3 regions of the Pseudoalteromonas sp. NZS71_1 genome follow, and region 3 is predicted to be linked to each of the others. Evidence: predicted binding sites of a transcription regulator. Region 3 holds the regulator's gene; each other region holds the start of a gene.

Region 1 (4,480 bases), on a different contig from region 3:
GTAACTAGCTTTACCGCTAGCTTATTGCTAAACACATCAGCCGTTGCATAATATTGCAGCGGCTTTTTTATGTCTGTTAGTTTATTCACACACAAGTTAAGTTGGTTAAGTAGGTAGTTGACTCTGTTTGCTATCGCTACACCTGAATCAAGTAATTTTACATTCCCTTCAAAATACTGACTAATAGGCTCTGCTAATATTGGAAAGTGCGTACATCCTAATACAAGTACATCTATAGTTTTATCTATATGTAGGTCATCAAGCACTTGATGCAACTTGTTTGTATCCAAAGACTCTGTAAAAAAGTATTGCTCAGCTAAAGTTACTAACTCCACACTGCTATATAGATTAACGGTTACATTACGTGCATGCTCAGTAATTAATGTTTTAGTGTATGAACTGGCGACCGTTGCCGGTGTGGCTAATAAGCCAATATGATTTGAACGTGTTAACTCTGCCGCAGGCTTTATTGCTGGCACAACACCTACTATAGGAATATCTGTCATTTGGCGAACAGCACTAAGTGCAGATGTAGAAGCGGTATTACACGCTATTACAATTAAATCAACATTAAGCGTATTAGCTTTGATGAAATGAATAAGTGAGCATAATCGGTTAATGATTGTTTTTTGGGATTGAGCACCATAAGGTAGTAATGCATTATCCATAAAATAACTGTACTGAGCATTGGGGATACTTTGCTTTATATGCTCAAGTACAGTAGTTCCACCAATACCTGAATCAAAGACCATTATATGCGCTGACAAACTACCGTTCCCACTTTACTTTAAGAACGGCAGTTTGCCATGAGGTATTTATAAAAGAAAGTAGTTTAACTTTGCGTGGTTTCTAAATCAGCAAGCTCGTCGGCTGCCGAATTTAACTGATTAAGGTTTTCGAACATAGACTTTGTGTAATCTACTAACTTATCTATTTGTTCCTGATCTTGATTTAACCATTGGAGAATGCCAGCTAGCTGATTTTGTAATCCAAGCTCACCCGCTTTTTCAAAAGCATTTTTAAGGTCATCATTAAAAGGAGCTAAACCCTCCGCTACTTGTTTTTCTGGTGCTGGTTTATATTCTTCATAGCTTTTAACTGTTGCTATTGTTTTTGTTTGGCGTAAATCCATAGAAAAAGCCACCAGCTGATCGCTGTCTAAACTCAGCTCTTGCGCTTGTTCAAATGCTTCATCTAAATCACCACCAAAAAAGGTTTTACTTAAATCTTGTAAGTCTTCCATCATTGCATTAATAGCTTCTTGCTCTTGCTCATTTAAGTCACCATTAACCGACATCGAAAATGATACCTGTCGAGATTGCGATGATGAGCTTGCAAACGACTCGCTATTACTGTTTTGCTGATAGCCACTTGCCGATTGAGATTCAAATGCATCTGCAAAGCTAATACTTACCTCGTCACCCTCTGCGGTGGTAAATTTATACTCTGCATTACTCGTCATACTGACATATTGAGCCTGGCTTATATTTACGCTGGCAGGTTGTGGGTTAAATAACGACTCTTCAAACTTATCGAGCCCATTGTAAATTCCCTCTTTGGACTTATTAATCCCCTCTTCCATGTCATCATTAAATACACCTGTACCTTTGAGTTCATCAACAGCGTCGTCAATCCCTATTTGGACTCCTTTGCGCGCGTCGCCTAACATATCTTTGAGCTTTTCGTCATCAGCGCCATTAGCTTTTGCTTTATTAACAGCACTACTCACAAAATCGAGTACGTTTTTTACTATTTCATCAAAATCAAATAGTGGTTTATCTGCTTTTTTTTCTGCGATAGGCAATCCAAGCTGCTCAGCCATTTTATCGCCAAGCACCTTTGCGGCCAACTCTCGGCCTCGTTGTTGATAGCTATCTTGAGGAGACGTAATTGTAGGTTGCTGTATATCAGCTTTATTATTGAATTTATTGATGTTGTTGTTTGGCGTAAAGCCATAATTACCTATTTTCATGATTCGTCTCCTAAGCGTGCGTAGTTTATTATCGGCTATAACAATAAAAACTAAAGTACAATGTTCAATAAAACAGCATAAATGCTAGCCAAAACTAGACAAATACGCAGCGCTCCCTACAATAGCGCCGATAAACAGATCTTAGATAAGGTAGTAGCGTTAATGGCAGTTATTAAAATAGATACCACACAGTACCAAACGCAGTTAAGTGAAAAAGAGCAGCGTATTAGTGCACAGTTCCAACGTTTTGGTGTGGAGCAACTAGAAGTATTTAGCTCAGAGCCAACTAACTACCGCCAACGTGCTGAATTTAGAGTATGGCACGACGGTGACGATCTGTTTCACATTATGTTTGATCAACAAACAAAAGAAAAAATCCGTGTTGATACATTTGATCCAGCAGCGCCTCTAGTTGGTGAAATAATGCAGGTGATGATTGAGCATCTTAAGCCTTGTGAAATATTACGTCGTAAGTTATTTCAAATCGATTACCTATCCACGCTAAGCGGTGAAATTTTAGTAAGCTTGCTTTATCACAAACCACTTGATGATGAATGGTTAAGTGAAATTAAAGCGCTTAAAGAAAAACTAAGCAGTAAATACAAAATTGACTTTATAGGCCGAGCTCGCAAACAAAAAGAAGTGCTGGGTGATGACTTTGTAACTGAGCGTTTAACAGTTAATGGTCAAGAGCTTATTTATCAACAAGTAGAAAATAGCTTTACTCAGCCTAATGCAAAAGTAAATATTAATATGCTGGAGTGGGCGCAAGATTTATGTAAACCACTTAAAAATGATTTATTAGAACTGTATTGCGGTAACGGTAACTTTTCAATTGCGTTAGCGGGCTGTTTTAATAAAGTATTAGCAACAGAAATATCAAAATCATCTGTTCATTCTGCTCAATACAATATTGCTAAAAATAACGTAGAGAACTTAGATATTATTCGTATGTCGAGTGAAGAGTTTACTCAAGCAATGAATGGCGAGCGTACTTTCTCTCGTTTAGACGGTATTGACCTTAAAAGCTATGACTGCCAAACCATATTAGTTGATCCTCCGCGCGCGGGCATGGATGAATTAACGTGTGACTTAGTGGCTAACTACGAAAGCATAATTTATATATCGTGTAATCCTGAAACCCTTGAGCGTGACCTTGATCACCTAACACGTACGCACAACGTTAAGCGCTTTGCTATATTTGATCAGTTCCCATATACACATCACATTGAGTCGGGTGTTTTCTTGCAGCGCAAATAACCAGCCAAAATTAAAGTGCCAGTACTTTTATAAGTGCTGGTATTTGCTCTTCGCTAAATACTTGAATACCATTTTTTATTAATAATGCTGTAGTTAAACCTAGCCCTTCGATTTTTACTCCGCGATGCTTTCCATCATATATTGTATTTCGTCCGCAAGAAGGGCTCGATTCTTTAAGTAGAGCAAAACGAACTTGATTCTTTTTACAGAGTTCTAGCGCTATATTAGCTCCAGTTTGAAACTGTTCTGTTACATCTTCTCCTAAATTAGTAACTACACTCCCCTGTATTATTTCAGCAGGAGCTCTAGGAGTAGGAAGCCCACCAGCGACCTCAGGACAAAACACAATTAATCTATTTTGTTTTTGCCACAAATTAAGCTGTGGATGCAAAATTGCGTGTCCTCTACCATCGTAGCGAACAGGCTGCCCTAGCAAACAACTCGATACTAATATTTTTTCCATCGCTATATCCTTATAAAGCAAAAAAGCTCCTTAAGGAGCTTTTTTAGTTTTAGCTAAACTTACTTGTTAGCTAAGTAATTAATCAGTTTGCTAATATCTTCTGGTTCAGTAATACCCGACTCACGACCTAGGTTTAATTTATACTTACCATTTACAATAAATGTAGGTACGCCACGTAGTGCGCCTTTTTCTTTAAAGTAGTCTTGATCGCGTTTCATTTTAGAGCTCAGCGTACGTACCGAGAAGCTTTTAAACAGCTTATCAAACTTATCGCCATCAACGCCCTGCGCTACAAATATATCTTTTACATCTGCAAGCTCATTAAAACTAGCGCGCTTTGTATGAATATGATTAAAGATTGCAGAGACAATTTTATCTTTTTGCGGAAGCACTTCTGCAGTAGCGAGTGCTTGGCTCATCATCTGTTGGTTTTCTGGGTCGCGTACACCTACAAAATCAACATGGCTCTTTTTAAATTTAACGTTTTTATCAAGCTTAGGCTTAAACTCACCAATTAGTGCTTCCATGTTATTACATGCAGGGCAGTAAAATGAGAAAAACTCTTTAATTTCTGGCTTTTTAGTTGCGCGCTCAGAAACAACGTCGTAATGCACGCCTTCTTCATACGTTGCTGCAAAGCTTGTTGCCGCCATAGGAAGTAGTACTGCAAGCAAACCTGCTTTAACTAATTTAATCATTATTATGCTCCGAAATTTATAGTGCTAATAAAAACGCTACTAACTCATCAAGTTCTTTTTGATTTTTGATGGTGTTGAGGTTTATTT
Region 2 (4,480 bases), on a different contig from region 3:
AATATTTTTATCAAAACTTATTTTGTGAGCTTCACGAAAAATCGCAGTTTATTAAAGAAAACACTCAATGGCGTTATTTAGATGGCACTATATATCCTGTTGAAGATATTAAAGTGGGCAGAAATGATGACTGCCCATGTGGTAGCAATAAAAAGTACAAAAAATGTCATAGCGTGTAATAAATAATCTTATTTAATATTTATCACCTACAAGGTGTTTTTAAGTGGCAAAGTGATTTATTAGCTAGCTAAACTTAAAAACACACTTGGTTACGACCTTGCATTTTGGACTCATACATTTTTTCATCTGCGATCTGCAAGGTGTTTTTGTTATTTACATACGGTTGTAGGGTTGCACCGCCAATACTAATAGTAACAAAGTCATATTCTGAATATCTGTGTAATATTCCTAAATCGACCACATTTTGTTTAATTTTATCAGCAACACAAATTGCACCTTCAGTGCTTGTATGCGGTAGAACAACTACAAACTCTTCGCCGCCGTAACGCGCAACAAAATCGGTTGGCCTTTGCAAACTATTAGTAATAGTTTGTGCAACAAGGTTTAAAACCGTATCGCCTTGCACATGACCATAAAGATCGTTGTATTGCTTAAAGTAGTCTATATCGATGAGTAATAGTGCATAGTCGACTTTTTCTCGTAAGGCGCTTCGTTCCATTTTAGAAAAATGCGCATCAAAATAACGACGATTGAATACCTTTGTTAAATCATCTAGAAATACTTTTTGATTGAGTAAGTCATGTTGAAGTTTCATCGTAATATGGGCGCGCACTCTTCTATATAAAGTTTCCGAGTTAGTTGGTTTCTTTATAAAATCTACAGCTCCGGCTTCCCAGCACTCTTCTTCTTGATTTTCAGATGAGGTTACAAAAATAACGGGGATATCTTGTGTTTCAGATATATTTTTTAATTTTAGACATGTTTCAATACCACTCATTCCTTCCATATTAATATCGAGTAGTATTATATCTGGCGGATTATGTTTACAAATTTCAATCGCATCCTCACCACAGCTCGTTGTTGTTACACTAAAATGCTCTGATAATATTTTTTTAATACAATTAAGCTTAATAGCTGATCGTCAACGACAAGTACCTTAGAGCTCTTTAAGCTTAATTTCAATTGGTGGTCAGAGTAATTTATAGGCATGGTACAACTGTTTTGTTTTTTTAATTAAACACACCCTATATCACTATATTTTGTTATGCAAATGTTAATAAATTAAAATTCTACTTATTAGTTACTAATAAAAATGATTTATGGTGAATCTTTAATGCATAAAAACAAAAAATGAGCCACTTGGGCTCATTTTAAAACTTCGAACACTTAATTAAATTAAGTGTTATTCGTCATCATCTAAATCTAACTGTTGACGTTGAGCAGGTCGAGCTAAAATCTCTACATAGAAAGAGGTCAAACCTTGCTTTTCAATTTCGCCAATTTGGTTACTTAATTCAGCAACATGCACAACTTGCGCATCTTCAGCTGTGTTACCAAACTTACAGTCAAATGCCCAATAGTCAGCATCTTCAGGTAGCGTTTTATTACGCTCTCTTTTCAAATATTTTTTCACTTCGTGCTTTGCAGCATCAACCATACGAGGGTATTTGATTTTCTCGTGATTTAGCGTGAATGTTTTCTTCATTACGTTCCTAATTACCTTGGTTTAATGATAATGGCATTTCATGTCATACCATTTGACGCCATTATAGCAATTGCATTTAATTTTTGGATGCTTTTTTTTCATTAAATCAATTATTAGCAAATATATAAAGCAGACCCGTTATAAAGCATATATTAACTGGTGATTATTACAATCATATATCACACCGCAATGAGCTGAAGTGGTTGATGTATTGCATCATTATTAAGGCTGTCGTAAAAAGCAGCTGCATCTATAGGGGGATTGGCTAGTTGGGTTTGTTCGCTTTTAATTCTTCTTCTGACGGCAAGCTCACAGTTATCTATTATATTAAGTGGAATATGCTTATCATCATTTCTAATCGCAAGTGGTTCAGGGCTTAAGCATTGTCTTAACTTAATACTTGTCATACCACAGCGCGCTCCTTCTTGAGATATTAATGATGCATTAAATTGTCCAACCAACATATTATATTCATCAGGAGCTAAAAGTTGCTTTGGACCTGCGCCAAATTGCTTTCTTAACGCCTCTTCTTCTATAACTAAATTATCTATTTCAGTTTTTGGTAAATGAAATTGACTAAAGTCGAGTGCGTCATGTGACAGCATCGCTAATAATAGTGCAAATTCGCCACGGCGATTTTCATGCACACTATTATTGAGTCTACTGTTTAACTGACTCTCTGTGATTAACAAATCATCTATTTGCATAGTCTTTAGCCGATTGTGGTAACTGATAGATATTTATCGGCTTTATTTCAATTTTCTTTAGCTTTTTTCTTTACTTAAATACGCAATTTGCTATTATCAGCGCCGTTGCATTGGAGGGGTTCCCGAGCGGCCAAAGGGATCAGACTGTAAATCTGACGGCTCAGCCTTCGCTGGTTCGAATCCAGCTCCCTCCACCACTTTTCTTACCGCTAAGTTAAGTGGGGCCAAATGCAATAAAATTAGTGTGGAGGGGTTCCCGAGCGGCCAAAGGGATCAGACTGTAAATCTGACGGCTCAGCCTTCGCTGGTTCGAATCCAGCTCCCTCCACCACTTCTCTACTATTCCTATATTCCTATATTCCTATATTCCTATATTCCTATATTTCTATATTCCTATATTCCTATATTCCTATATTCCTATATTCCTATATTCCTATATTCCTATATTCCTATATTCCTATATTCCTATATTCCTATATTCCTATATTCCTATATTCCTATATTCCTATATTCCTATATTCCTATATTCCTATATTCCTATATTCCTATATTCAGTAACATCAAAACACCCACTGTAAACTCATACCATTTTGTTTTAACCAATTAGATGATGTTTTGTAATCGGGGAAAAACGCCTCTACTCGCTGCCAAAAAGCTTTGCTATGATTTAAATACTTTAAGTGGGCAAGCTCATGAACAATCACATAATCTATAGCGTGGTAAGGAGCACCTATAAGATGTAAATTAAAAGTGAGTTCTCGCTTGCTATTACAACTCCCCCACTTTCGTTTATAAACACCTATTTTTAAATCATTTGGCAACTCTTCACCCATTTGAGTACAGAAATACGCTAAACGCATCTCTATGTATGCAATAAGCTGCTCTTTTAAATAAGTCTCTAATAGCTGTCGATACTTTTGATAAGTGTTTTTAACTCGAGGAGATATTGTAATAAGTAAGTGGTCATCATACGGGGTTACTTTGGAATCTTGGCCTGAGTCCAGTTTCAAATAAATAGTTTCTGAAAAAACACTGATTTTTTTAGATTCAAAGGGGTACTGCTTAGTGTCATCAATTGACGATTGTTTTTTTAATTGTTCTGCAACCCACTCTTGTTTGTCAAATAACCAAGTATCAATGTGTTTTTTTGCGACAAAATGTGGCGCATACACAGTTACCTTTTGACTATGCACTTTTATTGCGACTGTTTTGCGTCTAGTACTCTTTTTTAGTTGATATTCAAACACGACTTAAACTCTAAATATAGCATCCGTTTATATAATCCATATTACCATCAATTTTAAACTCTTAGGCATACAGTCGCACCTAACTCCTAATCCACTTTATTATAATAAGCTATAGATTGATCCGTCTGTTTTATTTGAATTGAAAGTTAAAATATTTTATTTACTTCAATAACAAAAAATAAATAAACTTGGTTAAAATTCGTCACTTTATAGCGCGATTAGAAATAACGGTTCATTTATTAGTAAATTAGATTAAACTTGTAAAATAAAGATTATATTTCGAGCCGTTATGCTATCAGCTTTCTTCATTACAGACCAAGATCCAAGCCTAATACTTAATGGGGTTTACGACCCTCTTCTAGTCTCAATGTCTGTATTAATAGCCATTTTTGCTGCTTTTTTTACTACTAAGCTCATTGATTTAGCAAAAGAGACTAAATTCCCTCGTTATCAACGTTTAGCAAATATAACCGCAGCAACTGTATTTTCTTCTGGTATTTGGAGTATGCACTTTATAGGTATGTTAGCTTTTTCGCTATGTACTAATATAAGCTACGATCCAACAATCACACTACTCTCTTTTCTTCCTGCTTTATTAGCATGTCAGTATGCGGTATCAATACTTGTAAATAGTGATGGAAACTTTAGAGTGCTCAGCATTTGCTCGATCTTACTAGGGGCTGGTATTGGTACAATGCATTACAGCGGTATGGCTGCAATGGAGCTTTCCCCAATGTTGCGCTATGACCCACTGACCTTTGGTCTTTCAATTTTAGTTGCCGTCGCTCTTTCGTTTATAGCGTTATATAGCCGCTTTAATCTTGAAAAATTTTTTCCAAAACTATCATACCTACAAAATA
Region 3 (4,480 bases):
CACAAAAATATGGCGCTGATAAAGTGGCCTTAATAACCACTGATACATACAGAATTGGTGCTTATGAACAGCTTGCTACTTACGGCCGTATTATTGGTTGTGGTGTAAAGCAAGTTAAAGATGCTAATGAATTAGCTGAAGTTTTATATCATTTACGAAATAAACGTCTAGTATTAATTGATACAGCAGGTATGAGTCAGCGAGATTTACGTTTGACTGAGCAGTTAAACACGTTAATGCGTAACCAACGTGTGGATATTCGCAGCTACTTAGTACTAAGCGCGACGGCACAAATTAATGTATTACAAGAAACAGTACGTCACTTTAAAAAAGTACAGTTAAGTGGTTGTATTTTCACTAAGTTAGATGAATCATTAAGTTTGGGTGAGATTATTAGTATTGCGATTCAAAATCGCCTTCCAATAGGGTATCTTACTAACGGTCAACGAGTGCCAGAAGATATTCGTGTTGCAAATGCTGAGAAACTAGTGAAAAAGGCTGAGCAGTTATATTTAAAAAGAACAAAAGCACAACATTCAAGGCACCAAGCAGTGGCGCCAAGTACAGTAGGGATGTATGATTAACACAGTATTAGATCAAGCAAGCGGCCTGCGCAAAATGAGTCAAAACAATAACAACGGCGTAAAAGTTATCGCTGTAACCGGTGGTAAAGGTGGGGTAGGGAAAACAAATGTTTCTCTAAATACCGCTATTGCACTAGGGCAACAAGGTAATAGAGTATTAGTGCTGGATGCTGACTTAGGTTTAGCAAACTGTGATGTGATGCTTGGTTTACGTGTAGAGCGCAATTTATCACACGTTTTGTCAGGTGAATGTGAGCTTGACGAGATTTTAGTTGAAGGCCCTGCTGGTATTAAAATTGTACCCGCTACATCGGGCTCGCAAAGTATGGTTGAACTATCGCCATCTGAGCATGCCGGGCTAATTCGTGCATTTAGCGAATTGAATACCGAATTTGATATTTTAATTGTAGATACAGCCGCTGGTATTTCAGACATGGTGCTAAGCTTCTCACGAGCAGCACAAGATGTAATGGTTGTAGTGTGCGATGAACCAACATCAATAACCGATGCTTACGCACTTATTAAAGTATTAAGCCGCGAGCACGGTGTTTATAAGTTCAAAATTGTTGCCAATATGGTCCGCAGTATGCGTGAAGGCACTGAATTGTTTGCAAAACTATCTAAAGTTACCGATCGCTTTTTAGATGTTTCAATGGAGCTAGTAGCAACGGTTCCTTATGACGAAAATATGCGCAAAGCAACACGTCGCCAAAAGGTGATTGTTGAGCTCTTTCCAAGTTCGCCAGCCGCTCTCGCGTTTAAAGCGCTGGCGACAAAAGCAGTTAAATGGCCAATACCAAATCAACCATCTGGGCATTTAGAGTTTTTCATTGAGAAACTAGTAAACGGCTAATTATGACAACATTGGTGAATAGAGCTATGGGATATCAATCAACACAAAACTTAAATGTGATTGTTGAGAAACATGCATCACTTGTTAAAAAAGTGGCATGTCATCTAATTGCTCGATTACCACCTAGCGTTCAGCTTGATGATTTAATTCAATCAGGAATGATAGGTTTAATAGAAGCTTCAAAAAACTTTGATGCAACAAAAGGCGCAAGCTTTGAAACCTTTGCCGGTATTCGTATTCGCGGGGCTATGCTTGATGAAATGCGCCGTGGTGATTGGGCTCCTCGTTCAGTACACCGTAAAAGCCGACAAGTTGCAGAGGCAATTACTGGGCTCGAAAGCAGTCTGAATCGCGAACCAACAGATACAGAAGTTGCTGAAAAACTTGAAATTTCACTCAATGAGTACCATCATATTTTGAATGATGTTAATACCAGTAAAGTATTAGGCATAGAAGACCTTGGTGTAGATGAGGATGTTATTACTCCCGTAGGCCAAGATTTAGCGCTAGACAAACCTTTTAATAATGTTAAAAATGATCGGTTTAATGAGTCTTTGCTAAATGCAATAAAGTCATTACCAGAGCGTGATGCGATGGTACTTTCTTTATACTATAACGATGAAATGAATTTAAAAGAAATAGGACATATACTCGATGTAAGCGAATCGCGTGTAAGTCAGATACATGGTCAGGCGATGATTAAGCTTAAAGCTAAAATCAATGACTGGATAAACTAGTAGTAAGTAAACTAAGGTTAATACCTCACTGGGGGATGTTTTGGATAAAAACATGAAAATTCTTGTAGTTGATGATTTTTCAACGATGAGACGAATTATAAAAAACCTATTACGTGACTTAGGTTTCACTAATGTTCAAGAAGCTGATGACGGGTCTACAGCTTTGCCTATGTTACAAAATCAAGTGTTTGATTTTGTGGTTACAGATTGGAATATGCCGGGAATGCAAGGTATTGACCTTTTAAGAGCAATTCGTGCAGATGATAAGTTAAAACATATCCCTGTACTGATGGTAACGGCAGAAGCTAAAAAAGAACAAATAATAGCTGCAGCGCAAGCTGGCGTTAATGGTTATATTGTTAAGCCATTTACGGCTGGAACATTAAAAACTAAATTAGAAAAAGTATTTGAACGCTTAGGCTAATGATGGGGGAGAGGCTTATGTCAGCACCAGCTGCGCCTCAAATAACGTTAGAACAAGCTCGTCAACTCGTCATTTATTTAGAAAACGATGAGCAAGATAAAGCTAATCAGTTGATTTTAGAGACAGCTTCGCAAGAGCAGTCTAAATTATTTGCTGAAGTTGGGAAGTTGACTCGTCAACTGCACGAAGCACTTAAAAGCTTTGAGCTTGATACTCGCTTAACTAACATAACGACAGATGCGATTCCAGATGCTAAAAAGCGGCTTAATTATGTTATAGAAATGACAGAAAATGCGGCTAATAAAACAATGGATGCTGTTGAGGCTAGTTTACCTATAGCTCAGCAACTTGCAGATGAAATATCTCATATCAAACCGACATGGGATCGTTTAATGAGCCGGGAGATTGAGCTTGGTGAGTTTAAACAACTTTGCCATAGTATCGATAAGTTTATGAATAACTCTCATCATAAAACGGATGAGCTTCAAAGCTTAATGACAAATGTACTAATGGCTCAAGACTATCAAGACTTAACAGGTCAAGTTATTCGCCGTGTTATAGAACTTGTTAGAGAAGTAGAAGAAAGCTTACTTCATCTTTTAACAGCGTTTGCTGAACAAGATGACAGTGACAACACAGCGAATAAAGTAGAACAACAAAAAATAAAAGAACCAGTTGCCACACAAACTTTAGCAGGTCCTGAAGGCCCTATTATTGATAAAGAATCGCGTAATGATGTTGTGTCTGATCAAGATGAAGTCGATGATCTTTTATCAAGTTTGGGCTTCTAAGAGGAGAGTAACTGCATGTTTGAAGTCGATGAAGATATTTTACAAGACTTTCTTGTAGAGGCAGGAGAAATCCTAGAGCTTTTATCTGAACAGTTAGTTGAACTGGAAAATAATCCAGAAGATACCGAGTTACTAAATGCCATATTCAGAGGCTTTCACACTGTAAAAGGTGGTGCAGGCTTTTTAGCTATGACAGAACTTGTTGATGCTTGCCACGGCGCTGAAAACGTATTTGATTTACTACGTCAAGGCGTGCGAACGGTCAATTCAGAGTTAATGGATGTTATTTTACAAGCGCTCGACACCATTAATGAAATGTTCGCGACTATCCAAAATAGGGATAAGCCAGAACCAGCAGATCCTGAGTTACTTCAAACCCTCCACATTTTGGGCCTACCTCCAACAGAAGCCGAGCTTAACGGAGTCGCTTCAGAAACTGACGTTGAACAACCTCTTGATGAAGTAGTTGATACGCCAATAGCTGATGAGGAAGATCCATTTGCATTTGATGAAATGTTTAGCGGAACTCCTTCGGTTAGTGATGCTGAAATAAACGAAATCACTGAAGATGAATTTGAAAACTTACTTGATGAACTACACGGTAAAGGACAAGGTCCTGCAGTTGAAAAGCCAGTAGCAAGTAGTAGTGATTTTAATGGTGATATTACTGATGATGAATTTGACAGCTTATTAGACGAGTTACATGGAGTTGGCAGTTTTGGTGAGGTTGCGAGTAAAGCACCTGAGCAAAGTAGTGCAGTTAAAGCACCTGTAGAACCAGCTAAACCAGCGTCAAATACTGCTAATTCATCAGATGATGAAATTAGTGATGATGAGTTTGAAGCGCTTCTTGATGAACTTCATGGTAAAGGCACTGCACCTAAATCAATAGAAAGCACTCCTGCTGTGAAACAGCCCAATATTCCAGCTAAACCAGCTGCAAAAGCGAGTGTGCCTGTAAAAAAACCAGAACCTGTAAAAGCACCCGTTTCTAAACCGGTAGAAAAACCGGTTGCTAAAGCAGCGCCAGCAACGCCTAAAAAATCAGCGCCACCAGCAGCAGAGACGACAGTTCGCGTAGATACAAAACG

Evidence for each region. The regulator FliA, encoded in region 3, starts transcription of late flagellar genes. The targets are predictions, from matches to a motif close to CTAAAGNTNNNNNNNNNNNNGCCGATA.
Region 1: the regulator FliA is predicted to act here: its motif matches at 2,002-2,028, upstream of I6F43_RS19345 (DUF5610 domain-containing protein).
Region 2: the regulator FliA is predicted to act here: its motif matches at 2,408-2,434, upstream of I6F43_RS15585 (VC2046/SO_2500 family protein).

Annotation. Positions count from the first base shown of each region.
Region 1 covers NZ_JADYXM010000022.1:1,165-5,644, forward strand. The annotation lists gene I6F43_RS19335 (RNA recognition motif domain-containing protein) at 1-4, shown strand, start outside; gene murI (glutamate racemase) at 1-767, opposite strand, end outside; gene I6F43_RS19345 (DUF5610 domain-containing protein) at 833-1,972, opposite strand; gene trmA (tRNA (uridine(54)-C5)-methyltransferase TrmA) at 2,135-3,232, shown strand; gene I6F43_RS19355 (DUF523 domain-containing protein) at 3,243-3,695, opposite strand; gene I6F43_RS19360 (thiol:disulfide interchange protein DsbA/DsbL) at 3,755-4,393, opposite strand; gene I6F43_RS19365 (thiol:disulfide interchange protein DsbA/DsbL) at 4,410-4,480, opposite strand, start outside.
Region 2 covers NZ_JADYXM010000012.1:18,472-22,951, forward strand. The annotation lists gene I6F43_RS15570 (YchJ family protein) at 1-179, shown strand, start outside; gene I6F43_RS20280 (GGDEF domain-containing response regulator) at 254-1,093, opposite strand; gene I6F43_RS15580 (DUF6172 family protein) at 1,364-1,666, opposite strand; gene I6F43_RS15585 (VC2046/SO_2500 family protein) at 1,846-2,373, opposite strand; tRNA gene I6F43_RS15590 (tRNA-Tyr) at 2,486-2,570, shown strand; tRNA gene I6F43_RS15595 (tRNA-Tyr) at 2,620-2,704, shown strand; gene I6F43_RS15600 (M48 family metallopeptidase) at 2,934-3,620, opposite strand; gene I6F43_RS15605 (MHYT domain-containing protein) at 3,910-4,480, shown strand, end outside.
Region 3 covers NZ_JADYXM010000002.1:71,651-76,130, reverse strand. The annotation lists gene flhF (flagellar biosynthesis protein FlhF) at 1-584, shown strand, start outside; gene I6F43_RS03300 (MinD/ParA family ATP-binding protein) at 577-1,437, shown strand; gene I6F43_RS03295 (RNA polymerase sigma factor FliA) at 1,464-2,174, shown strand; gene cheY (chemotaxis response regulator CheY) at 2,215-2,598, shown strand; gene I6F43_RS03285 (protein phosphatase CheZ) at 2,616-3,389, shown strand; gene I6F43_RS03280 (chemotaxis protein CheA) at 3,405-4,480, shown strand, end outside.